Regions from separate parts of the Stenotrophomonas sp. YJH_SMC_119 genome, predicted to be linked through region 1. Evidence: predicted binding sites of a transcription regulator. Region 1 holds the regulator's gene; each other region holds the start of a gene.

Region 1 (8,315 bases):
GCAGACCGTGAACATGGCCGACCGCAACGAAATGCGGCACGGCTACTACCCGTTCCCCATCGTCGCAGCACAGGATGAAGCCGACACCGCGCTGGCCTATGTCTCGGAACCCTTCACCGGCCCCATGGACCTGGTAGGCAGCTTCTCCGGAGACCTGAAGGTACGGATCAACAAGCGCGACTTCGATTTCACCGTCACCCTGTACGAGCTGATGGCCGATGGACACCGGATGCAGCTGTCCTATTACATGGGCCGGGCCAGCCACGTGCGTGACCCGGGTACGCGCCAGTTGCTGCAGCCCGGCCAATGGACCCACCTGCCCTTCGATCGCACGCGCATGGTCGCCCGCCGCCTGGCTGCCGGCAGCCGCCTGCTGGTGAAGGTGGATGTGCTGAAGGACGCCATGCACCAGGTCAACCACGGCAGCGGCCGCGATGTCAGCGACGAATCGGCCGCTGATGGGGGCACCCCGCTGCAGGTGGATTGGCACAGCGACAGTGTTCTGACGATTCCCCTGCGCCCCGCCAGCGACTCCCTACAGTAGATCCATACCATGCGTGGATAGGCAACGGCCCATCACGGAACACTTCTTGCACGCACCCCGGCATCCCCTGCCGCAGTGCCCGTGATGTCCGAGAACGAATCCGCCGGCGAAAAGACCGAACAACCTACCGAAAAACGCCTGCGCGACGCCCGTGAACAAGGCAACCTGCCGCGCTCGCGCGAACTTGGCACCGCCGCCGTGTTCGGTGCCGGCGTGCTGGCGGTGATGGCCATGAGCGGCTCGATCGGCCGTGGCGCCAGTGCCTGGATGAAGCACGCGCTCAGCCCGGAACAGGGCCTGCGGCAGAACCCGAAGGAACTGTTCGGCCACTTCGGCGACCTGCTGCTGCAGTTCATGCTGGTGATCGCACCGCTGGTGCTGGTCTGCCTGCTGGCCAGCTTCGTCGCCCCGTTGGTGATGGGCGGCCTGCGCTGGTCGCAGAAGGCGTTGCTGCCCGACATCAACCGCATGAACCCGATGAGCGGGCTCAAGCGCCTGTATGGCCCGGAGGCGATTGCCGAATTCACCAAATCGCTGCTGCGCGTGGCCTTCGTCGGCGTCGCCGCAGGGCTGGTGGTCTGGACCGGCTTCGACACCCTGCGCGGGCTGATCCACCACCCGCTGGAAACCGCCATCACCGATGGCCTGGGCTTCACCCTGCGCCTGCTGCTGGCCACCGCCGGCGCGATGCTGGTGCTGGCCGCCATCGATGCGCCCTACCAGCGCTGGAACTGGATGCGCAAGCTGAAGATGACCCGTGAAGAGCTGCGCCGGGAAATGAAGGAGAGCGAGGGCAGCCCCGAGGTGAAGGGCCGCATCCGCCAGCTGCAGCAGCAGATGGCCAACCGTCGGATGATGGAAGCGGTACCCACCGCCGACGTGGTGGTGGTCAACCCGACGCACTACGCGGTGGCCCTGAAGTACGAGGGTGGGACCATGAATGCTCCCACCGTGGTCGCCCTGGGCGTGGACGAAACCGCCCTGCGCATCCGTGAGGTCGCCGACGGCAACAAGGTCGCGATCGTCTCCGCCCCGCCTTTGGCACGCGCCTTGTATCGGGAAGGCCAACTCGGAAAGGAAATCCCCGTGAGACTGTATTCGGCCGTCGCCCAGGTCCTGTCCTACGTCTACCAGCTGCGCGCCTGGCGCACTGGCCCGATGCCGGACGCCCCGCACATCCAGGTGGATGAATTCGGCAAGGGGGGCCGCCCGTGAGCGCCCAGCCCTCCGCCGGCTTCAACACCCGCCGTGCCCTGGAAATGATCCGCCAGGGCCTTGGCGCGCCGCTGATCGTGCTGGCCCTGCTGGCCATGGTCGTGGTGCCGCTGGCCGCGCCGGTGCTCGATGCGCTGTTCACCTTCAACATCGCCATCTCGCTGATGGTGCTGCTGGCGGTGGTCTACGTGAAGCGCCCGCTGGACTTCACCATCTTCCCGATCGTGCTGCTGATCACCACCATGCTGCGGCTGGCGCTGAACGTGGCCTCCACCCGCGTGATCCTGCTCAACGGCCAGAACGGCCACGACGCCGCCGGCAAGGTCATCGCCGCCTTCGGCGAATTCGTGATCGGCGGCAACTATGCGGTCGGCATCGTGGTGTTCGCGATCCTGACCATCATCAACTTCGTGGTCATCACCAAGGGCGCCGGCCGCGTTTCGGAAGTGACCGCGCGCTTCATCCTCGACGCGATGCCCGGCAAGCAGATGGCGATCGACGCCGACCTCAACGCCGGTTTGCTGACGCGTGAAGAAGCCAAGCTGCGCCGCGAGGAAGTGCGCGAGGAAGCCGACTTCTACGGCGCGATGGACGGCGCCAGCAAGTTCATCCGCGGTGACGCCATCGCCGGCATCCTGATCCTGTTCATCAACATGCTCGGCGGCCTGGCCGTGGGCGTGTTGCAGCATGGCATGCCGTTCGGCGAAGCCGCTGCCACCTACACCCTGCTGTCCATCGGTGACGGCCTGGTGGCGCAGCTGCCGGCCCTGCTGGTCTCCAGCGCGGTGGCGATGCTGGTGACCCGCGCCTCGCGCTCGCAGGACATGGCCCAGGCGATGACCGGCCAGGTGTTCGGCCAGTACCGCGCGCTGGCGATCACCGCCGGCATCATCGGCGTGGTCGGCCTGGTGCCGGGCATGCCCAACGTCGCTTTCCTGACGCTGGCCGCTATCCTCGGCTTCATCGCCTGGAAGGTCTACCGCAAGGGCAAGGCCGCAGCCACCGACCCGGCAGCCGCCGGCAATGACGCGGCCGCACTCAACGCACTCGGCCGCCCGGCGGCACCTGCGCCGACCGCCGAACTGAGCTGGGACGAGCTGCGCCCGGTCGATCCGCTGGGCCTTGAGGTCGGCTACCGGCTGATCCCGCTGGTGGACAGCAACCAGGGCGGCGAACTGATGGCGCGCATCAAGGGCGTGCGCCGCAAGCTGACCCAGGACGTCGGCTTCCTGATTCCCTCGGTGCACATCCGCGACAACCTGGAACTGCCGGCCAACGGCTACCGCGTGCTGGTGCATGGCGTGCCAGTGGCCACCGCCGAGATCCACCCGGACCGCGAACTGGCGCTGGACCCGGGCAGCGCGCTGGGCACCCTGGAGGGCATTGCCGGCAAGGATCCCGCGTTCGGCCTGGATGCCACCTGGATCCAGCCGCACCAGCGTGCCCAGGCTGAAACGCTGGGCTACACCGTGGTCGACCCGGCCACCGTGGTGGCCACCCACCTCTCGCACCTGATCCGCGAACATGCGCCGGAACTGCTCGGCCACGAGGAAGTGCAGCACCTGCTGGCCAACCTGGCCAAGAGCGCGCCCAAGCTCGTCGAAGATCTGACGCCGAAGGCGCTGCCGCTGTCGGCAGTGGTGCGCGTGCTGCAGAACCTGCTGGTCGAGCGCATCCCGATCCGACAGCTGCGCAAGATCGCCGAAGCGCTGGTCGAACACGCGCCCAGCAGCCAGGACCCGGCGGTGCTGACCGCTGCCGTGCGCACCGCGCTGGGCCGCTTCATCGTGCAGGAGATCGCCGGAATGTCGGCGGAGCTGCCGGTGTTCACCCTCAACCCGCAATTGGAACGTGTCTTGCAGGAGTCCACGCAGGGCAACGGCGCCGCGCTGGAACCCGGACTCGCAGAGCGACTGCACCAGAGCCTGGCCGAATGTGTCAGCAAGCAGGAAGCGCGAAACGAGCCGGCGGTCGTGCTGGTACCGGGCCCGGTGCGCGCCGCGCTGGCGCGCCTGGTCCGCCACAGCGTTCCGTCGTTGTCGGTCCTGGCCTACAGCGAGGTGCCGGAGGACAAGCGCCTGAAGCTGGTCGGAACGATCAGCTGACGCCGCCCACCGATGCGCCAGAAAACAGACACCACCTTCGAACCAACGCAACAGACAGATACCAAGGGGAACCCGCACCGTGCAGACCACCGACCACCCGAGTTCTCCGACCGCCACCCCGCCGTCTTCGTCCCGTGACCACAGCATGAAAATCAAACGATTCGTCGCCGCCGACATGCGCTCGGCCATGAACCTGGTGCGCAAGGAACATGGTCCTGACGCCGTGATCCTGTCCAACCGCCGGATCGAGGAAGGCGTCGAGATCGTCGCCGCGGCCAACTACGACGAGAGCGCCGTGCAGCGTGCACTGGAAGCCTCGCGCCGTGATGTCGCACCGCCGCCGGCTCCCAAGCCGCGCACCGCTGCTGACGCGGTGATCGCCGCGGTCACCCGCCGCCGCAGCGCTGCCCCGGCGCCGGAGCCGGTGGCCGCCACCACCTCGGCCGTGGCCGCCCTCGCCCGTGCGGCCGTGGGTGCCACCGGCCGCACCTTGGACAGCGCCGACGAGATCGTGCCGACCCGCGGCAGCACCGGCTTCGCAGCCACCCTGGCGCGCGCCGCCGTCAACGAACCGGCGCTGCCCGAACAGATCTTCGCCCCGTTCGCCGAGGCCATCGTCGCACCGGGCCCGGCCGTCACCGCGCCGGCCAACCGCGCCCGCTTCCAGATCGACCCGCCGCACGACACGCATCACGAAAGCGTGCCCCCCGCCGTGCAGCCGCCGCCGCTGCCGGGCGCTGCCATGGCCGATGTCCAGCCTGACATCGCCGCCAGCGAAACGGCAGCGCTCGAAGCCGCCGGCGAAGCCAGCCCGGCCCCCATGCTGGCCCCGGCACCGACGCTGACCGTGGTTGCCCAGGACGACGCCGAGATCCGCCAGCTGCGCCAGGAAGTGGCCGGCATGCGCCAGGTGATCGAGCGCGAGATGAACCGCTTCACCGACGAGCGCCTGCGTGGCAGCCCGGTGCGCGCCACCGCGCTGGACCTGATGGACGAGTACGGTTTCGACGCCGGGCTGGCCCGCGACGTGGCCATGCAGATCCCGCTGGAGACCGAAGCCCATCGTGGCCGCGGCCTGATGCTGGGGCTGATCTCGCGCAAGCTGCCGATCGCCCCGGTCGACCCGCTGGAAGAAGGCGGCGTGATCGCCCTGGTCGGCCCGACCGGCGCCGGCAAGACCACCACCATCGCCAAGCTGGCCTCGCGCTTCGCCGAGAAGCATGCGCCGCGCGATGTGGCCCTGGTGACCACCGACACCACCCGCATCGGCGCCCGCGAGCAGCTGTACGGCTACGGCCGCCAGCTCGGCATCGCGGTGCACGAGGCCAACAGCGGCACCGACCTGGACCAGCTGCTGGAACGCCTGAAGGACTACAAGCTGGTGCTGATCGACACCGCCGGCCTGGGCCCGCGCGACCGCGCGCTGGCCGCGCAGCTGCAGTGGCTGCGCGCCGCCCGCCAGGTACGCACCCTGCTGGTGCTGCCGGCCAACACCAGCTTCGGCGACATGGACGAGGTGGTCCGCCGCTTCGGCGCCGCCAACCTGCAGGGCCTGGTGCTGAGCAAGCTGGACGAGACCGGCCGCTTCGGCAACGCCCTGTCAGTGGCCGTGGACCACGCCCTCCCGATCACCTGGGTGACCGATGGCCAGGACGTTCCGGAGGACCTGCACCGGGCCAGTGCGGCCAATCTCGTACTTCGCCTTGAAGATTTGCGCCGCGCGGCCGATATGCCCTGCAACCCGGAGTTGAACCATGCCGTCGCGTGAGTACGCCAAGCTGACCAAGACCTTCCCGCTGTCGGCCACCCGCAGCGAGCCGCTCGGCCCTGTGCGCACCATTGCCGTCACTGGCGGCAAGGGCGGCGTGGGCAAGACGAATGTGTCCGCCAACCTGGCGGTGGCACTGGCCGGCATGGGCAAGCGCACGCTGCTGCTGGACGCCGACCTGGGCCTGGCCAACATCGACGTGATCCTGGGGCTGAACCCGACCTTCACGCTGGCCGACCTGGTCGCCGGCCGCTGCTCGCTGGACGACGTCATCGTCGAAGGCCCGAACGGCGTGCTGGTGGTGCCGGCCGCGTCCGGCCGCCGGCACATGGCCGAGCTGGCCCCGGCCGAGCACGTCGGCCTGGTCAACGTGTTCTCCGAGCTGGAACGCGAACTGGACATCATGGTGGTGGACACCGCCGCAGGCATCACCGACGGCGTGCTGACCTTCTGCCAGGCCGCGCAGGACACCGTGGTGGTGGTCTGTGACGAGCCGGCCTCGATCACCGACGCCTACGCGCTGATCAAGGTGCTGTCGCGCGAACGCGGCGTGGACCGCATCCAGGTAGTGGCCAACATGGTGCGCGACCCCAACGAGGGCCGCGTGCTGTACGAAAAGCTGACCCGCGTGTGCGAGAAGTTCCTCGCCGATGTCTCGCTGAACTACCTGGGCTGCGTGCCGCAGGACGACTGGCTGCGCCTGTCGGTGCAGCGCCAGCAGCCGGTGGTGAAGGCCTACCCGTCCAGCCCGGCCGCGCTGGCGATCACCGAGATCGCGCGTCGCACCGCACGCTGGCAGGCGCCGACCGAACCGCGTGGCGGCGTCGAGTTCTTCCTCGAGCGCATCCTCAAGCAGCGCGGGGTGGCCGCATGAAAGGCGCAGCCCAGTACAGGGAAGTCCAGCGCTCGGCGGCCAACGAGGTCATCGCCCAGCATTCGGACCTGGTGCGGCGCATCGCCCACCACCTGGCCGCGCGGTTGCCGGCCAGCGTTGAAGTGGACGACCTGATCCAGGCCGGCATGATGGGCCTGATCGAAGCGTCGCGCAGCTACGACGCCGACCAGGGCGCCTCGTTCGAGACCTATGCCTCGATCCGCATCCGCGGTTCGATGATCGACGAGATCCGCCGTGGCGACTGGGTGCCGCGCTCGGTGCACCGCCGTGCACGCGATGCCGCCGCCACCATCCGCCGCCTGGAACAGAGCAGCGGCCGCGCCGCCAGCGCCACCGAAGTGGCCGCAGCGATGGAGATGCCGCTGCCCGAATACCTGCGGTTGATGGAAGACGCCGCCCGTGGCCAGGTGCTGAGCCTGGAGTCGCGCATCGAGGACCAGGGCGAGCTGGACACCGTCGCCCAGGGCGGCCCGACCCCGCAGCAGGTACTGGAGCGTGGTGAGTTCGGCCGCGAGCTGGGCAAGGCCATCGGCCACCTGCCCGAGCGCGAACAGCTGGTGCTCTCGCTCTACTACGAGCAGGAACTGAACCTGAAGGAGATCGGCGCGGTGCTCGGCGTGAGCGAGTCGCGGGTCTGCCAGATCCACGGCCAGGCGGTGCTGCGCCTGCGTGGCCGGCTCAAGATTTTCGAGGCGGCGGACGCCGGCCTGGAAGAATGAACATGCCCGAGGCGGCTGCCCCCGGCCGCCCGGAATGAACAACAAAGGAACTCTGCTTTGAACAAGAACATGCGCATCCTGATCGTCGATGACTTCTCGACCATGCGTCGGATCGTCAAGAACCTGCTGGGCGATCTGGGCTTCACCAATACCGCCGAAGCCGAGGACGGGCATGCCGCGCTGTCGCTGCTGCAGAGCCAGCCGTTCGATTTCGTGGTCACCGACTGGAACATGCCGGTGATGACCGGCATCGAGCTGCTGAAGGCGATCCGTGCCGATGCCAAGCTGAAGACCCTGCCAGTGCTGATGGTCACCGCCGAAGCCAAGCGCGAACAGATCATCGAAGCCGCCCAGAACGGCGTGAACGGCTACATCATCAAGCCGTTCACTGCGCAGACGCTGGAAGAGAAGCTCGGCAAGATCTTCGAACGCTTGGCGGCCAGCGCCTGATGGATACCACGGTCGACAAGAGCGCCCTCGCCCTGCGCCTGCAGGAAGCCCTGGACGCACTCGAGTCCGGTGACGAGGCCGCCTGGCGGCAGCGCATCGACGGACTGGTCGCGCTGCGAACGCAGCCGATGATGAGCGGCCTCTCGCGGCTGGCCCGCGAGCTGGGGCAGGCACTGGGTGAGCTGCCGACCGTGCCCAGCGAGGCCGGTGAGCTGGACGACGCCTGCGCACGCCTGGACCACGTGGTGGCCATGACCGAACAGGCCACGCACCGTACCCTGGACCTGGCCGAGGAATGCCGCAGCCTGACCGAACAGCTGCGTGCTGAAGGCCTGCAGCCGGGCCAGGACGCGCAGCTCGAGCGCATCCGCCACAACCTGACCGAGATCGCCCTGACCCAGAGCTACCAGGACCTGACCGGGCAGATCATCCGTCGCGTGGTCGGCATCGTCCGCCGCGTGCACGAGGGCTTCGGCGCACTCGGCCTGCCGCCGGAACAGCATCGCACCGACCCGGAACTGGCCGGGCCGGCACTGAAGGGACTGGACCGCCACGCGGTCTCGCAGAACGACGCCGACGACCTGTTGTCGGATCTGGGGCTGTAAGCATGAGCGCGGTA
Region 2 (4,341 bases), on a different contig from region 1:
GGCCTGCTGCTCGGTACGGCGCGACAGGTCACTGTTGCCCGAGGCGATCTCGCCGGCGGCCGAGCTGATCGCGCGGCTGGACTGCTTGATGCGGGTGACGATTTCACTCAGCTGCGCGGCGGTGGCGTTGGCGTCGTCGCGCATGCGGGCGAACACGCCCTGGTAGTCGCCGTGCATGCGCACGGTCAGGTCACCCTGCGACAGCGCGGCAAGCAGGCCGGAGATCTGTTCGATGCTGCCGGCATTGGCGTCCAGCAGGCCGTTGATCTGCTGGGCCAGCTGCAGGAAGAAGCCTTCCTTGTCGCTGGCGTCGATGCGGCCGGACAGGTCGCCGGCGGCGGCCTGGGCGATCACGCGCGCCACTTCGGCTTCGACCAGTGCTTCCTGGGTGCGGTCGCGCCATTCCACCACGTAGCCGACGGTGTCGCCGCCTTCGTTGCGGATGGTCGACACCACCTGCGCGAACTGGGCATCGCCGTACTGCATCGGGCGACGGGCGACGCCGTGGGCCTTCAGGTTGCCCAACAGCGTCTGGTCCATCTCGCCGCGGTGTTCCAGCACGGTGACCGGCTTGCCGATCAACGAGGCCTGGGCGTCGAAGTCCGGCAGGTCGCGGCGTACTTCATCCTGGTACTGGCTGAGGGTCTGCTGCAGGGCGCGGTTGCTGTAGACGATGGTGTTGCTGGTATCGGTCAGGTAGACACCGGTCGAGCTGTAGTCCAGCGCGGTGCGGATGCGCAGGTTCTCGCGGGCAACGGCCTGGTCGGTTTCGATGCGTTCGCGCAGGTCGCGCTGCATGCGCTGCATGGCCTGCATCAGCTCGCCCACTTCGTCCTGGCGGCTGACGTCGATGTGGCCATCAAGCTTGCCGCCGGCCACGTCGTTGGCAACCGACACGGCGCCACGCACGCTGCCGACGAGGGCGCGCGCGAACAGCCAGACCAGCACCAGGCCGAGCGCGGCGCCGCCCAGCAGGGCGATCACGGTCAGCACGGCGGAGGCGGAATAGGTGGACGCGGCCTCTTCGCGCGAGGCGCGGGCGAGGCGGTTGTCTTCGGCGATCAGCGCTTCCAGCGCGGATGCAGCCTTGCGGTGCTTGGTGCGGGTCTCGCCCACGAAGGTATCGATGGCATCGTCCGGCAGGTCCAGCTCCAGCATCTCGGTGACGCTGTCGTAGGAGGCCAGGGCGTCCTTCCATTCCTTGGCGAAGGTATCGAACAGCTTCTTCTGCTGCGCGTTGTCGACAAGCTTCGGGTATTCCTTGATCGACGTGTCCATGCTGGTGCGCAGGTCGACGGCCTGCTTGCGCGCGTCGGACTTGACGTCATCGCTGGCGCGGATCAGCTGCTGGTAGGCGGCATTGCGGTACTCGCCCAGCATGCCGCGCATCTCGCCGGCCATGCGGATGCTTTCCATGCGCGAACCCGCCAACTCGGTGGTGACGTTGTTCAGCGAATGCAGTCCGCGATAGGCGACGATGCCCTGCAGCAGCATCACCAGCAGGAGGACGCCGAAGGTCAACAGCAGCTTCGGCATCAGTTTCAGGTTGTTGATCCACGGCATGGGCGTTGCGATCTCCTAAGGCAGACGCGTCCGGGCGTCGGGCCCGGTTGCAGCAGAAACCACGCCGGCACAAGCTCCGGCGTGGTTCGACGGACAGCGGATTACTTGATGTTGGCCAGCTTCAGGCCGGCCGGCGAGCTGACTTCGATTTCCGCGCGCGAGGCGTCGCGCTGGATCTTGCCGATCACGCACACGGTCTTGCCTTCCAGGGTCTCCAGCGGGAAGGAGAACTTGCCGCGGTTCTCGCCGGCGATGCGGGCCGAGAAGGTGTGGCGCGGGAAGGCACCGCCCATGTACAGGAAGGTCGGCTGGCCTTCGGAACCTTCTGCGTAGCGGGCCTTTTCGACCTTGCCACAGACCATGCCGTCCTTGCCGACCGAACGCGGGGCCAGTTCCGGCGGGATCATGTCGGCCGCCTGGGCGAACGCGGAGGAAGCGGTGGTGGCCAGGACAGCGGCCGAAACGAACGCAAGCAGGGACTTCATCGAGGTGTATCTCCGGGGATGGTGATGGTCGTTCCGGTTCCGCGCGCTCCTGCGCGACCGGCTTCTGTCCCCCTATCGGCACTGCTGGGGGGAACTGAAGGGTTTTGTGACCAGAACGTGAAGCAGGTCCGATGGATCAGGCGGCAGCGTCTTCGGCGAGGGAGGCCTGGCCCATGTCGGCGCTGTCGAGCAGGGTCTCGATGTCCAGCAGGATCAGCATGCGGTCGTCGTGGGTGCCGATGCCGGAGATGAAGCGGGTGTCGACTGCAGCGCCGAACTCCGGGGTCGGGCGGATCTGCTCGGCCGACAGCGGGATCACGTCCGACACGCTGTCGACCACGATGCCGACCACGCGGTCTTCGACGTTGAGCACGATCATCACGGTGAAGGCGTCGTAGCGGGCGTTGTCCAGGCGCAGCTTCAAGCGCAGGTCGATGACCGGCACGATGGTGCCGCGCAGGTTGATCACACCCTTGATGTAATCCGGGGCGTCCGGCACGCGGGTGACCGCATCGTAGCCACGGATCTCCTGCACCTTGAGGATGTCCACGCCGTAGTGCTCGGCGCCGAGGGTGAAGCTGAGGAATTCGCCACCGGCGCTGGCGGCGGAGCTGGTCTTGTCGTTCATCGAGGGGTCCTGGTTCTGCCGGAAGTCCCGGTGTCAGGCTCGATATCGGCCCCGCGTGGGGGGACTTTAGGTGCCGGGGGAGAGGCATCCACGCATGGCGTGGATCTACCGCGGCGCGGCCGGCACGCGCATATGGCGTGGATCCGCCGAAGATCGGTAGTGCCGGCCGCTGGCCGGCGACGGCATCATGCGGGTTGCCGGCCGCCGGCCGGCACGAACGGTCGAACGGGCCTCAGAGCTCGCCGTTGCGGCGCGCCTTGCGCTGGCGGTCGATGCGGAAGATGTAGCGCTGGATGGCGCTGTCGCCGCCGCGCGGCAGGCTGTCAAAGCGCATTCCCACGCGCTTGACCTCGATGCCATTGGGCTGTCGCTGTGGCAGCAGGTTGCAGACCACCAGTTCGATGTCCAGGTCGGGGCCATCGGGCAGCGACAGCTGCGCCGGGTAGCGCTTCTGCAGGCCGAATACGGCGCAGTCGTTGGGAACCACTACGGCCAGGCCGCCACCGCTGATGTCCACCACCCGCATCGACAGCGCTTCGGCACGTGCTTCGCCGGGTGGCAGCAGCAGATGCGGCGAGTCGGTGACCGGGGTATCCAGCCGGTACAGCTCACGGCGCTGCAGATGCACCAGTTCGTCCGGCAGCGGGGCGCGGAAGGCGACGTGGCCGTCGTTGTCCACGCGCTGCAGTTCGTGCAGGCGGAACCGCACAAGGACACGTTCAAGCTGGGCGAAGCAGAGCAGGTGGTCGGCCTGCTCGGCGGCACGGTTCGACGCCTCCTGCGGGCTGCCGTCGAGCAGCAGGTAGTCTTCGTCCTCGTCGAGATCAAGCAGGGCGGTCGGGAAGGAACGATCCCGGCCGTCGATATGCGCGTTGATCAGTGATCGCTGGTCGATCAGCGAGCGCAGCAGCTGCCGCAGCTGGCGGGGGTTGCGGACCAGGAAGCGTTCGTCCGCGGCGTCGGCCGCGTGGACATCATGCAGTTCAGTGTCGTGGCCGTCGGACATGGAGTCTGTGATCAGGGGCGGGCGCCAGCACGCGTTGTTGCAGGCTCGATGGGGATATCGGCCTCTTCATTGGATTATGAAGTGGGATTTGCATCACTTTCCATGCATAAGGGGCCAGATCCCTTTCCCGTGGGAAAGGGATCTGGCCCCGTGGCCCGCCATGCTGGTGCATCCACCCCATGGGCGGATGCTTTCTGCGTGGGGTCAGAACTCCTGCCAATCACCCTCGGCAGCCAGCGCCGGCTGGGCGGCCGACGCCCGCAGCGGCCGTGTCGGTGCTGCCTTGGTGACGGGCAGGGCGGCCGCGACCTGACGTGGCTGCGGTGCATTTGCCAAGCGTGCCGGCGCAGCGGCGACGCCCTGCGATGCCAGCCGGAAGCGCGCCACGGCTTCGCCCAGCTGCACGGCCTGGTCTTCCATGGCGCGCGCCGCAGCAGTCGCTTCCTCCACCAGCGCGGCATTCTGCTGCGTGGTTTCGTCCATCTGCACCACGGTCTGGTTGACCTGCTCGATTCCGGCCGACTGTTCCTGCGAAGCGGCGGAGATCTCGGCCATGATGTCGGTCACGCGCTGCACCGAGGCGACGATCTCGCCCATGGTGCTGCCGGCCTGGTGCACCAGGCTGGAGCCTTCGGCGACCTTGCCGACCGAATCATCGA
Region 3 (8,315 bases), on a different contig from region 1:
GCGCAGGATGCGGGCGGCAGCCTTCCAGGCCCTCCTCCTTCCATGTTCAAGAACGTCCTGTTCCAACTGCACTGGCTGCTGGGCATCACCGCCGGTGCCGTATTGGCCGTGATGGGCCTCAGCGGCGCCGCGCTGTCCTTCGAGGACGAACTGCTGCGGGCGGCCAATCCCGGCTTCGCCGAGATCGCCGAGCACCATGCCGATGGCCAGCTTCCACTTGCGCTCAGCGAACTGGTGCCGCTGCTGCAGGCCGGCGGTGATCGCCCCCTGCAGCGCCTGCGCGTGGACGCCACCGGGCAGCGGCCCTCGGTGGCACGCTTCGCTGGTGGCAAGGAACACTGGGTCTACTTCGACCCGTACAGCGGCGAGCGCTTCAGTGCCTTGCGTGGGCAGGCGTTCTTCGACTTCGTCGAGGACCTGCACCGCCACCTCGCCGCGGGCGAGCGCGGCAAGTGGATCACCGGCAGCTGTGCGATCGCGCTGCTGTTCTTCACCCTGTCCGGTCTTTACCTGCGCTGGCCGCGCCGCTGGTGGCACTGGCGCAGCTGGCTGGCGGTGGAATGGAAACGCAGCGGCCGTGGCTTCCTGTGGAGCCTGCACTCGGTGGTCGGCACCTGGGTGCTGCTGATCTACCTGATGAGTGCGCTGACCGGCCTGTGGTGGTCCTTCGACTGGTATCGCAGTGCCGCCAATACGCTGCTTGGCGTCGCACCGGCCGCCAAGCACAAGGTCGCCACCGGCGCCACCCTGAACCTGGAGCGCATCGAAGCCACGCTGTATGCCCTGCCCGGCGTGCACACCGGCTACATCGACCTGCGCCTGCCGGAAAAGCCTGGCCAGGCGCTCAACGTGCGGGTGATGGCTGGCGATCCGTCACAGCGCGGTGGCCACCATGACCGTGCACATGATCTGCTGCAGCTGGATCCGGCCAGCGGGGCAATCCTCGATTCGCGCCCCTACGCGCGCCAGGGCGCCGGCGCGCAGCTGGCCACCAGCGTGTTCGCATTGCACTCGGGCAGCTACTTCGGCATGCCCGGGCGTGTCGTGGTGATGCTCAGCAGTCTGGCCATGAGCCTGTTCTTCATCACCGGCTGGATGCTGTACCTGGACCGCCGCCGCAGCCAGCGTGCCGCGCGCGGGCTGCGCCGGTCGCTGCCGGTTGCCACCGATGATGGCCGCGCACCTTGGCTGGTCGTGCATGCCAGCCAGAGCGGGCTGGGCGAGCAGCTGGCCTGGCGTGCCGCCGCGCAGCTGCAGGCCGCTGGCCATGGCGTGCAGGTACTGCCATTGGCCCGGGTCGATGCCACGCAGCTCGCGCGCACTGCGCAGGCATTGTTCGTGCTGAGCACCTTCGGCGATGGCGAACCGCCGGATGCGGCACGGGGCGCTGCGCGGCGGCTGCTGGCACAAGCGCCCGATCTGTCGGGCCTGCAGTTCGGCCTGCTCGCCCTGGGTGACCGCCAGTACCCGCATTACTGCGGCTTTGGCCGCCAATTCGATGGCTGGCTGCTGGGCAACGGCGCACGTGCGCTGTTCGAGCGCATCGATGTCGATGCCGCCGCGATACCGGCGCTGCGCCAGTGGCAGCAACATCTCGGCGCGCTGACCGGCATCGCCACCGATGACAGCGTGTTGCCGGCCGCGACGCAGATGCACGAGTGGCGCCTGCTCGGCCGTGACCGCCTCAATCCAGGCAGCATGGGCGGCGCCATCTGGCGCATCCGTCTTGCGCCACCGGCCGATGTGCAGTGGCAGGCGGGCGACATCCTGCACATCGCGCCCCGCCACAACGCGCGGCACGCCGCTGCGGTGCTGAAGGCACATGGGCTGGATCCCCAGCAGCCGCTGCTGATTGACGGCCAGCCGCGCACGCTGTTGGCGCTGGCCAGCGAGCGCGAGCTGCCCGATGCCGATGCTGCGCTGGCGGTGCAGGATGCGTGCCTCTGGCTGGCAGGGCTGCCACTGCTGCCGGGGCGCGAGTACTCCATCGCATCCTGTACGGATAACAGTGCGGTCGAACTGGTGGTGCGGCTGGTCCATGACGAAACCGGACGCACCGGCCTGGGTTCGGGCTGGCTGTCGCTGCATGCGCCGGTCGGTGCCAGCATCGTGGCCCGCGTGCACCGCAACCCCGGTTTCCATCGCGTTGGCGGTGCGCCGATGGTGCTGATCGGCAATGGCACCGGCATCGCGGGCCTGCGCAGCCTGCTGCGCGAAGCCGCGCATGCAGGTGAACACGGGCACTGGCTGCTGTTCGGCGAACGCCAGCGCGCGCACGACTTCCTGTTCGCCGATGAGATCGAAGCGTGGCAGGCCGATGGCCATCTCGCGCGGGTGGACCTGGCGTTCTCGCGCGATGGTGAGGGCGGCTATGTGCAGGATCGCCTGCGTGCAGCAGCCGATGCCCTGCGCGACTGGATGCAGCGTGGTGCGGTCATCCACGTCTGCGGTTCGCTGCTGGGCATGGCCGAAGGCGTGGACCAGGTGCTGCGCGAAGCACTGGGTGATGAAGAAGTGGAAACGCTGCTGGAGACCGGGCGCTACCGTCGCGACGTGTATTGAGCCACAAGGGTAGTGCCGGCCAGCGGCCGGCACTACCGGAGCACGATCAGGCCGCAGCGCGCGCCTGTGGCATCGACTGCAACTGGAACGCGCCCACCGCTTCGGCCAGCGCGTGTACCTGCGCCTGCATCTGCGCGGTGGAGGCACCAGCCTCTTCCACCAGGCTGGCGTTGCGCTGGGTGCTGGCTTCCATCTGCACGATGGTCTGCTTCACCTGCGCGATGCCGGCATGCTGGTCCTGCGATGCACTGCGGATACCGGCCAGCAGCTCGGCCAGCTGCTGCACGCTGCCAACGATCTCGCCCATCGTGATGCCCGCCTGCTCGACCTGCTGGTTGCCCTGGCCAACACGCGCCACCGAATCCTCGATCAGTCCTTTGATCTGCTTGGCCGCTTCGGCACTGCGCTGGGCCAGCAGGCGCACTTCCGCAGCCACCACGGCGAAGCTGCGGCCCTGCTCACCTGCGCGCGCTGCTTCCACCGCGGCATTCAGCGCGAGGATGTTGGTCTGGAAAGCGATGCCATCGATCAGCTGGGTGATGTCGCCGATCCGCCGCGAGGCCTCGCTGATGCCATGCATGGTCGCGACCACCTGGCCGACGGCCTCGCCACCGCGCTGGGCCACCGCGGCCGCCCCCTGCACCAGGGCATCGGCGCGGCCCGCGGCATCGGCGTTGCGGCCAACGGTGTCGGTCAACTCGTGCATCGACGCTGTCGTCTCTTCAAGGTTGGCCGCCTGCTGTTCGGTACGCTGCGACAGATCATGGTGACCGGCAACGATCTCACCCACACCGGTGTCGAGGCTGGACGTCGCCTGCTGGATGCGGGTGACGATGCGGCCCAGTTGCGCGACCGTGGCGTTGGCATCGTCGCGCATGCGTGCGAACACGCCCTGCAGCTCACCTTCCATGCGCACGCTGAGGTCACCACGGGCCAGCGCCGCCAGAAGCGCCTGCAGATCGCCGAGGTTGGTCTCGAAGGTCGCCAGCAGGCGGTTGATGCTGGTCGACAACGTGCGCACGAAGCCCTGTTTTCCCTCCAGCGCGATGCGGCCGTGCAGGTCGCCATGTGCGGCGGCGTCGACCAGTGCTGCCACTTCGGTTTCCAGCAGCGTTTCCAGCGCGCGGCTGCGCCACTCCACTGCCACGCCGAGGAAATGCCCTTCGTCGGTGATGGCATTGGCGATCAACTGGTAGCGGACGCCGGCATGACCGATCTCGCGCTCCTCGCGCTGGCGCACGCAAGCCAGACTGGCCAGTGCCGGATGCAGGCGTACCGCATCGCTCCCCACCAGATCTTCAAGCCGGAGTGCAAGCTGCTGCAGCAGCGCCGGATTGGCGTACGCCACCAGGCCTTCGGCATCGATCACCATCAAGCCGGCCTGTGCGCTGTCCAATGCCTGGCGCACGCGGGTGTTGACGCGGGCCACCGCACGCTCGGTCTCGATGCGCGCGCGCAGGCGCTGCTGCATGTCGACCAGGCGCTGGGCCAGCTGGCCGATTTCATCGTTGGCGTTGTAGACGCGCAGGGTGGTTTCGAGACGGTCGTCGGCGATGTCGCTGGCGAAACGCAGGGTGTCCTGGATCGGCTGGCGCACCGCACGCAGCACCAGCACCAGGCTGGTGATCAGCACGCCGGCCACCAGCAGCAGGGTCAGTGCGAACACCACGCTCATGGTGCGCGCGCCGGCCTGCTGGCGTGCCTGCGCCCTGCCCAGCGCCGCCACCTGTGCCTGCTGGAATGCGGCCAACGCCGGCGCTACGCCCGTGGCGGTATCCAGCAGCGACTGCGCTTCCACATCCAGGCCGACGCGGGCAGCGGTATACCCCAGCAGTGCGGCCTGATACGCCTCCATCCCGGTGCGCAGGGTGTCCTGCACATCCGCAGGCAGGCCCGCCAGCGCGAGGTCGAACGGCAGCTTCTCCTCGCTGGCGCGGTCGGCGTGGGTGGAATCACCGTCGAGCAGCAGCAGTGCCTCCTGCCTTCGCATCTTCTGCAGGGACAGCGCCAGCGCGGGCCGCTGCTGCACATCCACCTGCGCCTGCAGGGTGTCGGCGGCCTGCTGCAGCTGCGCAGCGAGGCCGGCATCACCACGGCCCATCTCGTCGACCCGTTCGAACAGGGCGGCCACACCCTGCGAGAACGCGTCGGCGGCTTCGGTCAGCGCCTGCAGGGCCTTGCGCCGGCCCGCATCCATCGGCATCGCGCGCAGCGCCTGCAGATCGGTCTGCAACGCCTTCTGCGTGGCCAACAGCTGCGCGCGGTCGGCATCATCGAAACTGCGTGCATACTGGGTCTGCAGGCGACGCGCTTCGGCCACCCGCGTGGACAGGCTGGCAGCCAGATCGCTGCCGCGCTGGTAGCTGGCCTGGCTGCGCGCAGCCAGTGCGTTGGCATGGCCAGTCCAGGCGTAGACAGCAGCGATCGCCACCAGGCCCAGGCCGCAGATCCACAGTGTGGCCTTGAGCTTGTTGGCCACGCTGAGCCGATGTGGCTGCAGCCAGCGCAGCAGCCCGGGGGACGCCGAGTGCAACGCAGCAAGGCGCGTGCGCAGGGACCGGAGGTGGGGGACAACGGCCGACATGACAGACTCCAGGCGGAAAGACGCACCTGTATCGGCCTGACTCAGGACAACTTTAGCGCTTTCTTCGTCTGCGTCCCCCCATCGCTGGTGGACGCGGCCTTTGTACCGGGTGCAGGCGACGGAGGCATGACACGGCCGCCGCGCTTGACCTCAACCCCGGTTGGGGGAGCACAGTGGACATCCCTCCCCCGCCCGGTGTCTCCATGACGACGCTCGATGTCCCCCGCTACCTGCAGCGCCTGCAGCTGGATGCACCGCCACCGCGGACCCTGGCCGGCCTGACCCTGCTGCAGCAGCGCCACAACGCACTGCTGCCCTTCGAGACCCTCAGCTGCCTGCTGCGCGATGCGGTGCCGATCGACCTGGACAGCGTGCAGCGCAAGCTGCTCGACGAGCGCCGCGGTGGTTACTGCTTCGAACTCAATGGCGGGTTGCTGGCGCTGCTGCAGGCATTGGGCTTCGATGCGCAGCCATTGAGCGCGCGGGTACTGCTGGCCGCCCAGGACGGCGAACTGACCGCGCGTACCCACCTGCTGCTGCGCGTGAACGTAGACAGCGGCGACTGGCTGGTGGATGCCGGTTTCGGCAGCCTGACCCCGACCGTGCCGCTGCGCCTGCATGATCCGCAGCCGCAGGCCACGCCGCACGAACGCTATCTGCTGCAGCGCCTGCCCGACGAGGGTGATTTCGTGCTGTCGGCCGAGTCCAACGATGGTTGGCGGGCGATGTATCGGTTCGACCTGCAGGCGCCGGCACCGATCGACAACGTGGTGGGCAACTGGTACGTGTGCACCCATCCCGATTCCAGTTTCCCCGGGCAGCTGCGCGCGTCGCTGACCGGGCCGGACTGGCGCCGCACCATCGGCAGCGGCAACTACACCGAGTATCGCCCCGGGCAGGCACCGGACAAGCGCCCGCTGCATGATGTGGGTGATGTGCGTGCCGTGCTGCAACAGCGCTTCGGCATGCAGCTACCGGACGACCCGCGACTGGACCCGGCCATCAATGACTGGCTGCAGCGCTCGCGCGCCGCGACCTTGTAGGGCCGAGCCCATGCTCGGCTGAGCTGGAGCGGCTGGGCCAACAGCAGCCGAGCGTGGTCTCGGCTCTACAGAGCAGCGCGCGCCTGCAGCGCAATGCGATTGCCTTCGCTGTCGCGGATCTCGGCCACGCGCCAGTCGCCCGCATCGGCGGGTCCGAAGCACAGCTCGGCGCCCGCTTGCAGTGCTCGCTCCAGGCTCGCATCCAGGTCATCGACGCCGATGTAGACGCGCGCCCCCTGTTCGGAAGGCCGGTAGTCCGCGCCGAGCACCAGCGCAATGCTGGCACCGGCGGCCTCATCGGAGAACGGCAGGTAGGCCATCCGGCAGTCGTGCAGCACCACAGGTTCGTCCACCGCGACCTGCAGCCACCGCTGGTAGAACGTGATGGCACGGTCCAGGTCACTGGCCGGGATTTCCACATGCAGGATCGGGTTCACTGGCACTCCTTGCTCGGTCCACTCAGATGATGCGCAGGGTAATCGCCTTCAGCACCGCACGGGTGCGATCGCGGGTGCCCAGCTTGTCGAGTATGGCGGACACGTAGTTCTTCACCGTGCCCTCGGCCAGGAACAGGCTGCGCGCGATCTCCTTGTTGCTGTAGCCACCGGCCAGCAAGCGCAGGATCGCCACCTCGCGTTCCCCGAAGGTATCGGTGGGCGGTGCTTCATCGTGGAAGCGGTAGCGGGCGCGTACCGGCTCGGTGCTGACCGGCAGCAGCAGGGTTTCGCCAGCGGCGACGCGCTCGATCGCCTCGCGCAGGTCTGCGGGTGCGGCGTCCTTGAGCAGGAAGCCCTGTGCGCCGGCCTCGCTGGCACGCAGCAGCAGGTCACTTTCATCAAAGGTCGTCAGCAGCAGCCACGGCGTGGCATCGCCGCGCGCGCGCAGCTGGCGCACTGCCTCGATGCCGTCCATCCCGGGCATGCGGATGTCACTGAGCACAACATCCACGCGCTGGGTGGACAGCGCGTCCAGCAACGCCTGGCCCTCCTCGGCCTCCAGCGCCACGTCCACGCCCAACCCCTGCAACAACGCACGCAGCCCGGCGCGGACCAGCGCCTGGTCGTCGGCCAGGGCAACACGGATCGCGCTGCCGTTCATGCCGGCACCCAGGCGGTCAGGTGCATGCCGCCCTGTGCGGTGCGGGCCAGTTCCAACTGGCCACGCACTGCGCCCAGGCGCTCACGCATGCCGGCGATGCCGTTGCCCTCGCGGATACGCTCGGCGCGCTGGCCGTCGTCACGGATGTCGATACGCAACCGGGAATCCTCTTCGTTGATCGTCAGCCATACGGTGTCTGCGTTGCCATGCCGGGCGGCATTGGTCAGCGCTTCCTGTACCAGGCGCAGCACGATCTCGGCCATCAGCGGGTCAACCACGCGCACGCACTCGCCGATCTGCAGCTGCAGCTTCGGGCGCGGGAACGGCGCGGCCAGCGCGTGCAATGCGGTGGCCAGATCGAGGCCGCGATCATCGCGCATCGATTGCACCACCTGGCGGATGTCGGCCAGCAACTCGCCGGACAGCTGCTCGGCCAGCACCAATCCTTCGCGCCTGGCCAGCACAGGGTCGGCCGCAAGGGCACGCAGGTTCAAGCGCATCGCCGTGAGCTTGTGCCCGGCCACATCGTGCAGTTCGCGCGCCAGGCGCAGGCGCTCGGCGTCGCGTGCACTGTCGGCCAGCAGCGCGCGGGTAGCCAGCAGGTCGGCATTGACGCGGGCCAGGTCATCGCGGGCCAGCGCCGTGCTGCGGGCATAGTGTGCGGTCAGTGCGGCGAAGGCCTGGAAGCCGCCATAGAGCAGCACCACCAGCAGCGGCTGGCTGAAGCCGCTGTAGCGCAGCACGAGATACATGGCGAGGTTGGCCAGCAGTGCAACAGCCAGCACGAAGCGCGGTGGCCAATGCTCGGCCAGCTGCGCCACCAGCACCACCAGCAGTACCGGTGCGGTGCCGGTACGCGGCTGCAGCGCAACCAGCACGACCGCCAGCAACGCCTGCAACACCGCCGCGACAGCGCGCACGCGGGATGGCACCGACGCCCAGCCGTGCACCACGAACAGCAGCAGGAACACGGCAAGCAGCAGCAGGCTCAGCCCGGCACCGTTGCGCTGCACCGCGAATGACAGGCC
Region 4 (8,315 bases), on a different contig from region 1:
AGCCCAGTGCAGCATCGGCGTGCGCACCGTTGTCGACGTGGTCGACCACGTGCCCCTGCCGGCGCAGCGAGGCGCACAGGCCGGAGGCGATATCCGGGTCGTCTTCAGCAATCAGAACGCGCATGCGCGGGGCTCCTGTAACGGTCAGGCCCACCGGATGGACGGGGTGGGCCTCTCGGCTGCCGAGGGTAGCCGCAAACCGGCTGCAGGTGGAGCGCGCCGGCACCTCCCGGCACCGTCGCGCTGTCCCTCCATTCAGTCCTGCAGGCCCGGCTCACCCAGCGCCAGCGGCACCCGCGAACCATCCAGCAGGCCACGGCTGAGCTTGCCACCCTCGATGAACAGCAGTTCGCCGTTCTCGCCGTTCTTGATGCTGCTGTCGATGGCGATCACGCGGTCGCCGTGGAAGCTGCTGACGTGCGGCATCGAGGTATGGCCAACCACGATGCGCTTGAGCTGCAGGCGGTCGAGCACAGCCTGCACACCCGCGGTGTCGAGGCGGCCATCGAAATAGCCGCGGTACCAGATCGGGCTGGTCTTGCCGTCATACAGCGGTGCGGTGGCCGGGTCGGCCTTCACTTCGGCCTTGGGCAGGCCCAGCGAGGCCTGATAGGCCGCGTTGGTGCGTGCCGGGTCCAGCGCCAGCTGCACCGCCTCGGGCGAGATGCCGCCGTGCAGGAACAGGGTATCGCCGATCTTCAGCAGCACCGGGCGGGTGCGCAGCCACTGGCCGATCACCGAGTCGGCGCCATACAGTTGCGGGTAGCTGCGGCCGAGCAGCTGGGCGCTGCGCAGGTATTTCGGGTTGACGTAGCGCAGGTCGTCGTACAGCACCATGGTCTCGTGGTTGCCGAGCACGAAGTGCACCGCGCCGCCGGCGGCGGCCGCCTGCTGCTGCAGGCCATACAGCAGCCAGAAGGCTTCGGTTACCTGCGGGCCGCGGTCGAACACATCGCCGGCGATGACCAGGGTGTCCTTGCCCAGCGCCCAGCGGTCCTGTGCGTCGATGACCTGGTGGGCACGCAGCAGGCGCACCAGCAGCCCGTACTGGCCGTGGATGTCGGACAGCGCCACGATGCGCGGCACGGCCGGCAGCACGGAGACCGACGGAGCATTCGGGGCGGCCACGTGCACGCTGTGTTCGTAGCCGCAACGCGGGGTGATGTCGGTGCCTGCGGCCTGCGTGGCAAGTGTGTGCGACTCGACCTTGTCGTCGCAGATCCATCTGGCCTGCAGCTGGTTGCCCTGGCGGAACACATAGGGTCCATCGGCCTGTACGTGGTCGGCGGGCGCGGCAACCTCGCGGGCCTGCGTGGTTGCTGTGGCGCAGGCCAGCAGCGGCAACAGCAGGGCGGTCAGCAGGGAAGGGCGACAGCGCGACATCGGCGGCATCCAGCGGCGGAAAGATCCGATGCTAACCGGCGCGGGCGTCCGTCGGTGTGCGCGAATGGGCGGATCAGGTGTCGCGCCCGTCGTCCTTGAGCTTGCGCACGCGGGTGGCAGTGGGCTGAAGCGGCTGGTCATCGCGCCCGCGCGGCTGCATGTAGGGCAGCGGCCGCCGCGTCGCCAATTCGATCAGCTGCGAATGGCCTTCGCCTGCACCGAAGCGATGGCGCTCTCCCCACTGGCGCAGTGCGACCAGCAGCGGGAACAGTTCCAGGCCTGCGGCGGTGAGCACGTACTCCTGGTAGGCCGATCCATCGGAGGCTGACTGCAGCTGCAGGATGCCGGCCTCGACCAGCCGGCGCAGGCGGTCGCTGAGGATGTTGCGCGCCGCGCCGAGGCTGCGCTGGAAATCACCGAAGCGGGTGATGCCGTCGAACGCGTCGCGGATCACCAGCAATGCCCAGCGGTCACCGAGCAGGTCGGCACTGCGGGCTACAGGGCAGGGGCTGTCGGCGTGCATGCTGGGTATCTCCGAATGTGGTTGCAGTTTAAAACCAATGGCGATAGCCTGCATCTGGTTTCAAATTGCAACCATATGATGAGTGCGACATCGCTTCCCCGCCCGCTGCTGGTCCTGCTTGCGGCTGCCGCCGGCGCCAGCGTCGCCAACGTCTACTACGCGCAGCCGCTGCTGGATCAGCTTGCACGCGCCTTTGCGCTGGACCGGGCCGTGGCCGGCGCAGTGCTGGCTGCCACCCAGGCCGGCAGCGTGCTGGCGTTGCTTGGCCTGCTGCCGCTGGCGGACCGCGGCGACCGGCGACGCCTGCTGCGGCTGCAGTTGATCGCGCTGGTGCTGGCCCTGTTGTGGCTGGCGGCGTCACGCACGGCGAGCTGGCTGTTGTCGGGCATGCTGCTGGCAGGCTTGCTGGGCACCGCGCTGACCCAAGGCCTGATTGCCTATACCGCCATGCTGGCACCGCCCGAGCAGCGCGGTCGCGTGGTTGGTGTGGTGCAGGGCGGCGTGTTCATCGGCCTGCTGCTGGCGCGCGTGGTGTCCGGTACGGTGGCGGCGGCCTTTGGCTGGCAGAGGGTCTACCTGCTGTCAGCGGTGGTGATGGCGGCGTTGGCGGCGCTGCTGTGGCGGCGCCTGCCCGCAGTACCGGTGCCGTCGGTCCCTCCACGCTGGCGCGAGCTGCTGGGCTCGATGCTGGGCATGCTGCGCCGCGATCGAACGCTGCGCGAGCGCGGGCCGCTGGCATTGCTGCTGTTTGCCGGCCTCAATGTGTTCTGGGCGGCGGCACCCTTGCCGCTGTCGGCACCGCCGCTGCACTGGTCAACCGCAGCCATCGGCGCGCTCGGCCTGGCCGGCGTGGTCGGTGCGCTGATGGCGGCGCGGGTCGGACACTGGATGGACCGTGGTTTCGCGCATCGGGTCAGCCTCGGCGCGCTGTTGTTGATGCTGGTCGCGTGGTGGCCGCTGCTGGGCCTGCCGCATTCGCTGTCCCTGCTGTTGCTGGGTGTGGTCGTGCTCGACCTGGGCGGCCAGGCACTCCATGTCTCGAACCAGGCATCGTTGCTGCGTGCACCGGCAGAACAGCATGGGCGCCTGGTGGCGTTGTACATGCTGTTCTATGCGGTGGGCAGCGGTGCGGGAGCGGCGGCGGGGCCCTGGATGCAGGTGCGGCATGGCTGGCCCGCAGTGTGCCTGCTGGGGGCGGGCATCGCGTTGCTGGCGCTGCTGTGGTGGGCAGCATGGCGGGTGGTGGCGTTCAATGCATCGGCTGGCGCGCGAACCGGTAGAGTCGACTGTCGGTAGAGTCGACTGTCAGTCGACTGCTCTTCGTTCCGACGGCGAAAAATCCCGCGCTGCGCGCGATAGTCGACCAGCGGTCGACTCTACCTGTCCTGCCGTCATCGCTGCAGTGCACGCCGCCCCGGGGCTTCCTGCAGGTCCGCGCTGGCGACCACCACGCGGTTGCGGCCGCTGCGCTTGGCCTCGTACATCGCCGCGTCTGCGCGTGCCATCAACCGCTCGTAGTCCGGATGACCATCGTGACCGGCCACGCCGATGCTGGCGGTCAGTTCCAGCACCTGGCCATTGGCCAGCGCTACCGGTGATTGTGCGATCTGCCGGCGCAGGCTCTCGGCGATCACGGTCGCCTGCGACTCGCTGGCGGCCACCAGCACCACCACGAATTCTTCGCCGCCATAGCGGAACAGGTAGTCGCTGCCACGCGTGAGCTGGCCGAGCAGGCCGGCCACGTGCTGCAACGCACGGTCGCCGGCATCGTGGCCATGGCCGTCGTTGATTGCCTTGAAATGATCCAGGTCGAGCAGCAGCAGCGAGAACGGTGTGCGGTTGCGCGTGGCCAGCTCGATCTCCCTGCGCAGCACGGTGGGCAGGAAGCGACGGTTGAGCAGGTTGGTCAGCGCGTCGCTGCCGGCATCCAGTTCGCCGATGCGCTCGAACAGCAGCGTCATCAGGGTGCGGATGGCGGCCAGGTCCTCGCGGATGGCCGGCAGCACCGCCAGTCGCTGCGCCGGAGCATCGCCACTCGCGCGCTGCAGGTGGCCGTCAATGCGGGCCATCAACTGGCCCACCTGCTGCGTTTCGCTGCTTTCGCCGAAGCTGGGGATGCCCTTGTGGGTGAACCACAGGCCGAACTCCGAGGTGGCCAGGCTGGCGTTGTCGCTGGCCTGCACGTGGCCGGCGAGGGCGTAGAGCAGGGCGTTCTCCCAGTCCAGCAGCAATGCGCGCTGGCGCTCGCGTTCGGTACCGACGTTCTGTACCAGCGAGAACAGCCGGTAGGCGGCGTCGGCACGGGTGGAGCGCTCGCGCGCATGGGTGTAGGCCAGGGTCATGCCTTCCATGGCGATGTCCATGATCGCGCTGAGGCAGGCGATGGCGGCGAACGCGGTCGCGCTGTCGGGCGCGTCGTCCCGCAGGCGCACGAACAGCTCGTGCTTGAGCACGCGCGCACCGCGGGTGACCAGGTCGACCGGGATGCCGACCCGTGCGTGTACGTCGCCGATCACCCGCTGCGAGGCGACCGTGGTGGCGATGCCAGCGGCGTCGGTGGTCAGCAGCTGTACCAGCCAGCGCTGCATGGCCGGCTGCAGGCGCTGCTTGACCTGGTCGTGGGACAGGAAGCGGCGTGCGCGCCCGTCGTGCAGCAGCACTTCGTAAAAGCGCTGGGCCAGCGCGGGTGGGGCATCGGTGGCAGCGGCCTTGAGCAGCGCGGTGGCGGCAGGGCCGGCCTGTAGCAGGCATTGCTGCCAGGCCTCGGCCAGCGGCTGGCTGGCATCGTCCAGTTGGGGTGGTTCCACGTCGATCTCTGACTGCGTACGGCAAACCACGGGTATCGGCCGCGGCGGCATACGGTTGATGGCGGGGTAGCCGGGCAGTTTACGCGCGGTGCAGGCTTGCACGGTGCGCAAAGCACATCGACGCCGCTGCGGCAATGAGTGAACGCATTTGAGAATCACTCGCATTGATGGGAGAATGCGCGCACGGAGCGGGCTGCAGGTGCCTGCAGGACGGCTCCGCCTCCCCCCTCGTCGTTGCCTCAAGCCCTTTGCCAGAGGCCCCGCAGCCCTGCCAGAAGGTCCTGATCATGTCTCCTGCCGTTGTCCATTCACCGCGCCCGCTGGCGCTTGCCGTCGCCGCCCTGCTGGCGGGCAGCGCCCTGACCGCCCAGGCCGAAACCGACGCCACCGATATCGACACGGTGCACGTCACCGCCTCGCAGATCGCGCGCCAGGCACTGGGTACCTCGACCATCACCGCCGAGGATATCGCCCGGCGCCCGCCAGCCAACGACATCGCCGAGCTGTTGCGGACCATGCCGGGCGTCAACCTGACCGGCAACAGCGCCTCGGGCCAGTACGGCAACAACCGCCAGATCGACCTGCGTGGCATGGGCCCGGAAAACACCCTGATCCTGGTCGATGGCAAGCGCATCGGCGCACGCGATGCCGTGCGCATGGGGCGCAGCGGCGAGCGCAATACCCGCGGTGACACCAACTGGGTGCCGGCGGAAATGATCGAGCGCATCGAAGTGCTGCGCGGCCCGGCGGCGGCACGCTATGGCTCCGGTGCCTCCGGCGGCGTGGTCAACATCATCACCAAGCGCCCGACCGGCGACCTGACCGGTGCGGTGGACCTGTATGGGCTGGTGCCCGAACACAGCGCCGAAGGTGGCAGCGAACGCGTCGGCCTGCAGCTGAGTGGGCCGATGACCGACACCCTGTCGTTCCGCCTGTACGGCAATCTCAACAAGACCGACGCGGACTCGCTGGAGCTCAACCGCCAGTACGCTACCAACCCCAACGCGGTGCCGCCGGCCGGCCGCGAGGGCGTCAAGAACCGCGATGTCAACGCGCTGCTGCGCTGGGACGTGACCGCCAACCAGGTGGTGGAGTTCGAAGCCGGCACCAGCCGCCAGGGCAACATCTACGCTGGTGATCGCGCGGTCAGCACCACCGGTACCTCGACCGGCGTTGACCTGGCGGCACTGGCCGAGGGCGAAGCGGAGACCAACCGCATGTACCGCAACACCGGCGCGATCACCCATCGTGGCCGCTGGGGCGACGTGACCTCGCGGGTGACAGCTGCGGTGGAGGCGGTGAACAACTCACGCATCAACGAAGGCCTGGCCGGTGGCCCGGAAGGCAGCTTCAACGGCACCGACTGGTCGACCTCGCGACTGCGCAACTACCAGTTGGACGGCGAAGTGAGCTTCCCGACCACGCTGGGTGGTGCCGAGAACATCTGGACGCTTGGCTTTGAATACCTGGACAGCCGCCTGACCGACCCGTACTCGATGAGCCAGTCCAGCAGCAGCGGCGGCGGCATCCCGGGGCTGTCGGGCGATCGTGCGCGGGGCAAGGCCGATGCGCAGACCACCGCCGTGTTCGTCGAAGACAACATCTACCTGGGTGAGCGCTGGATCGTTACCCCGGGCCTGCGCTTCGACCACCACAGCCAGTTCGGCAACAACACCAGCCCCAGCCTCAACGCGCAGTTCCGCATCAACGGCGACTGGGTGGTGAAGGGCGGCATCGCCCGGGCGTTCAAGGCGCCGAACCTGTACCAGTCGAATCCGGACTATCTGTATTACACCCGTGGCAATGGCTGCCCGAATGCACTGCCGAGCCTGGGCGCCGGCTGCTACATGCGCGGCAATGCGGACCTGAAGGCGGAAACCAGCCTGAACAAGGAACTCGGCATCGAGTGGGCACCGCAGAGCGGCTGGCAGGCCTCGTTGACGTACTTCCATAACGACTACAAGGACAAGATCCAGGCCGGCTACACCCAGATCGGCCTGACTGCCGACACCAGGGGCCGGATCTTCCGCTGGGAGAACGCGCCGAAGGCGATCGTGCAGGGGCTGGAAGGCAACCTGGTGATCCCGCTGCTGGGCGAGCAGGGCAACCGCCTGAAGTGGAGCAACAACTTCACCTACATGGTGGAGAACGAGAACAAGCGCACCGGCCAGCCGCTGTCGGTGATTCCGAAGTACACCGTCAACACGATGCTGGACTGGCAGGCCACCGACAAGCTGTCGCTGCTGCTGACCGGCACGTTCTACGGCAAGCAGAAGCCGGCCACCACCAACATCAACAATGATCCGCGCTGCACCGGCAGCTGCGACCCATCGATCGCACTGCAGGATCGCGGTGCGTACAACATCTGGGGCGTGAGCGCGCGCTACAAGGTGACCGAGACGGTCAGCTTCGGCTTCGGCGTGAACAACCTGGCCGACAAGCGCCTGTTCCGCGAGGCCAACAGCAGCGATGCCGGCGCGGCGACCTACAACGAGCCGGGCCGCGCGTACTGGGCCAGCCTGCGCTTCGGGTTCTGACCCGATGAGGCCTGCGCCGGGGCGTTCCCCGGCGCAGCCTGAAGGCTACTTCACCTGCCGGCAATCGCGCAGGTGGACGCCACCGGTGTCCATCTTGTCGACCACGCCTTCCAGTTTCACCCAGTCGTTCTCGCGCAGGGTGGCGCCCAGCGCCATCTGATCCGGCGCGAGCGCACAGTGCACGGTGAAGTTGGCGTTGTTGTCGTCGTTCGACTGGCGCCCGCCGATGCCACCGATGCCCTTCATCTTGGTGACCAGATAGCCCACCTCGAAGGTCTTGGCAAAGCGGTTGGGCTGGGCGGTGTAGACCTGGCCATCGATGATGAAACGACGGCCGAAATACTTGACGAGCAACGGCTGGTACATCGCATCGGTATCCGGCGGGGTGCTGGTGCCGGAGAACAGTGCCCTGAGCGGTGCGGTGTTGATTTCCCGCTGCAGCCGCTTGGCGTCCTTGCCCATTTCGGTGGACATGCCGACCGCAGTGGCCTGGATCGGCTTGTCGAAACCGCTGGAGACACGCACGGCTTCTGCGATCGCCTCGCCTTCGGGGCCGGTCTTGAGCTTGTCCAGCCAGCCACACAGCGCGCTGCGTGCGTCCTCTTCCTTGGCGGTCTGCCCGCGTGACAGCTTGGTGCCAACCACCACGTTGCCGCCATTGGAGGCGGTGATGATGCTGACCAGCGGCATCTTGGTGTCGGTCTGCAGCACGTACATCTGGCCTTCGGTCTCGGTGATGACATCTCCGCTGACGAAGTTGTTGCCCTCATCAAGCGCTGCCTTGCGCAGCTGGCCCAGGGCGCTGCGGGGCTTCAGGCCGGGGAGGGTGACTTCGGAGGTGAAGAACTGGCCATTGCGGGGATCGCCTACCGCCTGGAAATTCTGCTGGCAGGTCTTGGCCGAGGCGCTTGCGGCCGTGCCCAGCGCGCAGGCCACGGCGACGGCGACCCAGGGGGTCTTGGTAGTCCACATGTTCCGGATTCCTTGTGCTTGGGTGTCCATTGCGGGCCGCAACGCCGAAGCGGTCTGGCTGCCCGTTCCCCATCCAGAGGGGATGTGGTCATC

What was found. The regulator FliA, encoded in region 1, starts transcription of late flagellar genes. The targets are predictions, from matches to a motif close to TAAAGTTTNNCNNNCNNNGGCCGATAA.
Region 2: AC5P6S_RS20960 (chemotaxis protein CheW) is a predicted target of FliA. The motif match lies at 2,719-2,745, and genes of this name have one in related genera.
Region 3: AC5P6S_RS12770 (methyl-accepting chemotaxis protein) is a predicted target of FliA. The motif match lies at 5,175-5,201, and genes of this name have one in related genera.
Region 4: AC5P6S_RS20410 (GGDEF domain-containing protein) is a predicted target of FliA. The motif match lies at 4,746-4,772, and genes of this name have one in related genera.

What each region holds. Positions count from the first base shown of each region.
Region 1 is NZ_JCAFRP010000020.1:25,602-33,916, forward strand. Features, by position in the region: gene AC5P6S_RS20045 (CocE/NonD family hydrolase) at 1-544, shown strand, start outside; gene flhB (flagellar biosynthesis protein FlhB) at 629-1,759, shown strand; gene flhA (flagellar biosynthesis protein FlhA) at 1,804-3,864, shown strand; gene flhF (flagellar biosynthesis GTPase FlhF) at 4,010-5,632, shown strand; gene AC5P6S_RS20065 (MinD/ParA family ATP-binding protein) at 5,619-6,506, shown strand; gene AC5P6S_RS20070 (RNA polymerase sigma factor FliA) at 6,503-7,246, shown strand; gene cheY (chemotaxis response regulator CheY) at 7,304-7,696, shown strand; gene AC5P6S_RS20080 (protein phosphatase CheZ) at 7,696-8,301, shown strand; gene AC5P6S_RS20085 (chemotaxis protein CheA) at 8,304-8,315, shown strand, end outside.
Region 2 is NZ_JCAFRP010000029.1:72-4,412, reverse strand. Features, by position in the region: partial or broken gene AC5P6S_RS20970 (methyl-accepting chemotaxis protein) at 1-1,563, opposite strand, end outside; gene AC5P6S_RS20965 (hypothetical protein) at 1,665-2,048, opposite strand; gene AC5P6S_RS20960 (chemotaxis protein CheW) at 2,185-2,676, opposite strand; gene AC5P6S_RS20955 (flagellar brake protein) at 2,909-3,682, opposite strand; partial or broken gene AC5P6S_RS20950 (methyl-accepting chemotaxis protein) at 3,887-4,341, opposite strand, start outside.
Region 3 is NZ_JCAFRP010000007.1:137,687-146,001, reverse strand. Features, by position in the region: gene AC5P6S_RS12775 (PepSY domain-containing protein) at 43-2,562, shown strand; gene AC5P6S_RS12770 (methyl-accepting chemotaxis protein) at 2,609-5,146, opposite strand; gene AC5P6S_RS12765 (arylamine N-acetyltransferase family protein) at 5,350-6,189, shown strand; gene AC5P6S_RS12760 (VOC family protein) at 6,255-6,626, opposite strand; gene AC5P6S_RS12755 (response regulator transcription factor) at 6,649-7,287, opposite strand; gene AC5P6S_RS12750 (sensor histidine kinase) at 7,284-8,315, opposite strand, start outside.
Region 4 is NZ_JCAFRP010000022.1:21,583-29,897, forward strand. Features, by position in the region: gene AC5P6S_RS20390 (response regulator) at 1-124, opposite strand, end outside; gene AC5P6S_RS20395 (metallophosphoesterase) at 256-1,383, opposite strand; gene AC5P6S_RS20400 (winged helix-turn-helix transcriptional regulator) at 1,457-1,906, opposite strand; gene AC5P6S_RS20405 (MFS transporter) at 1,982-3,202, shown strand; gene AC5P6S_RS20410 (GGDEF domain-containing protein) at 3,298-4,713, opposite strand; gene AC5P6S_RS20415 (TonB-dependent siderophore receptor) at 5,001-7,250, shown strand; gene AC5P6S_RS20420 (hypothetical protein) at 7,296-8,222, opposite strand.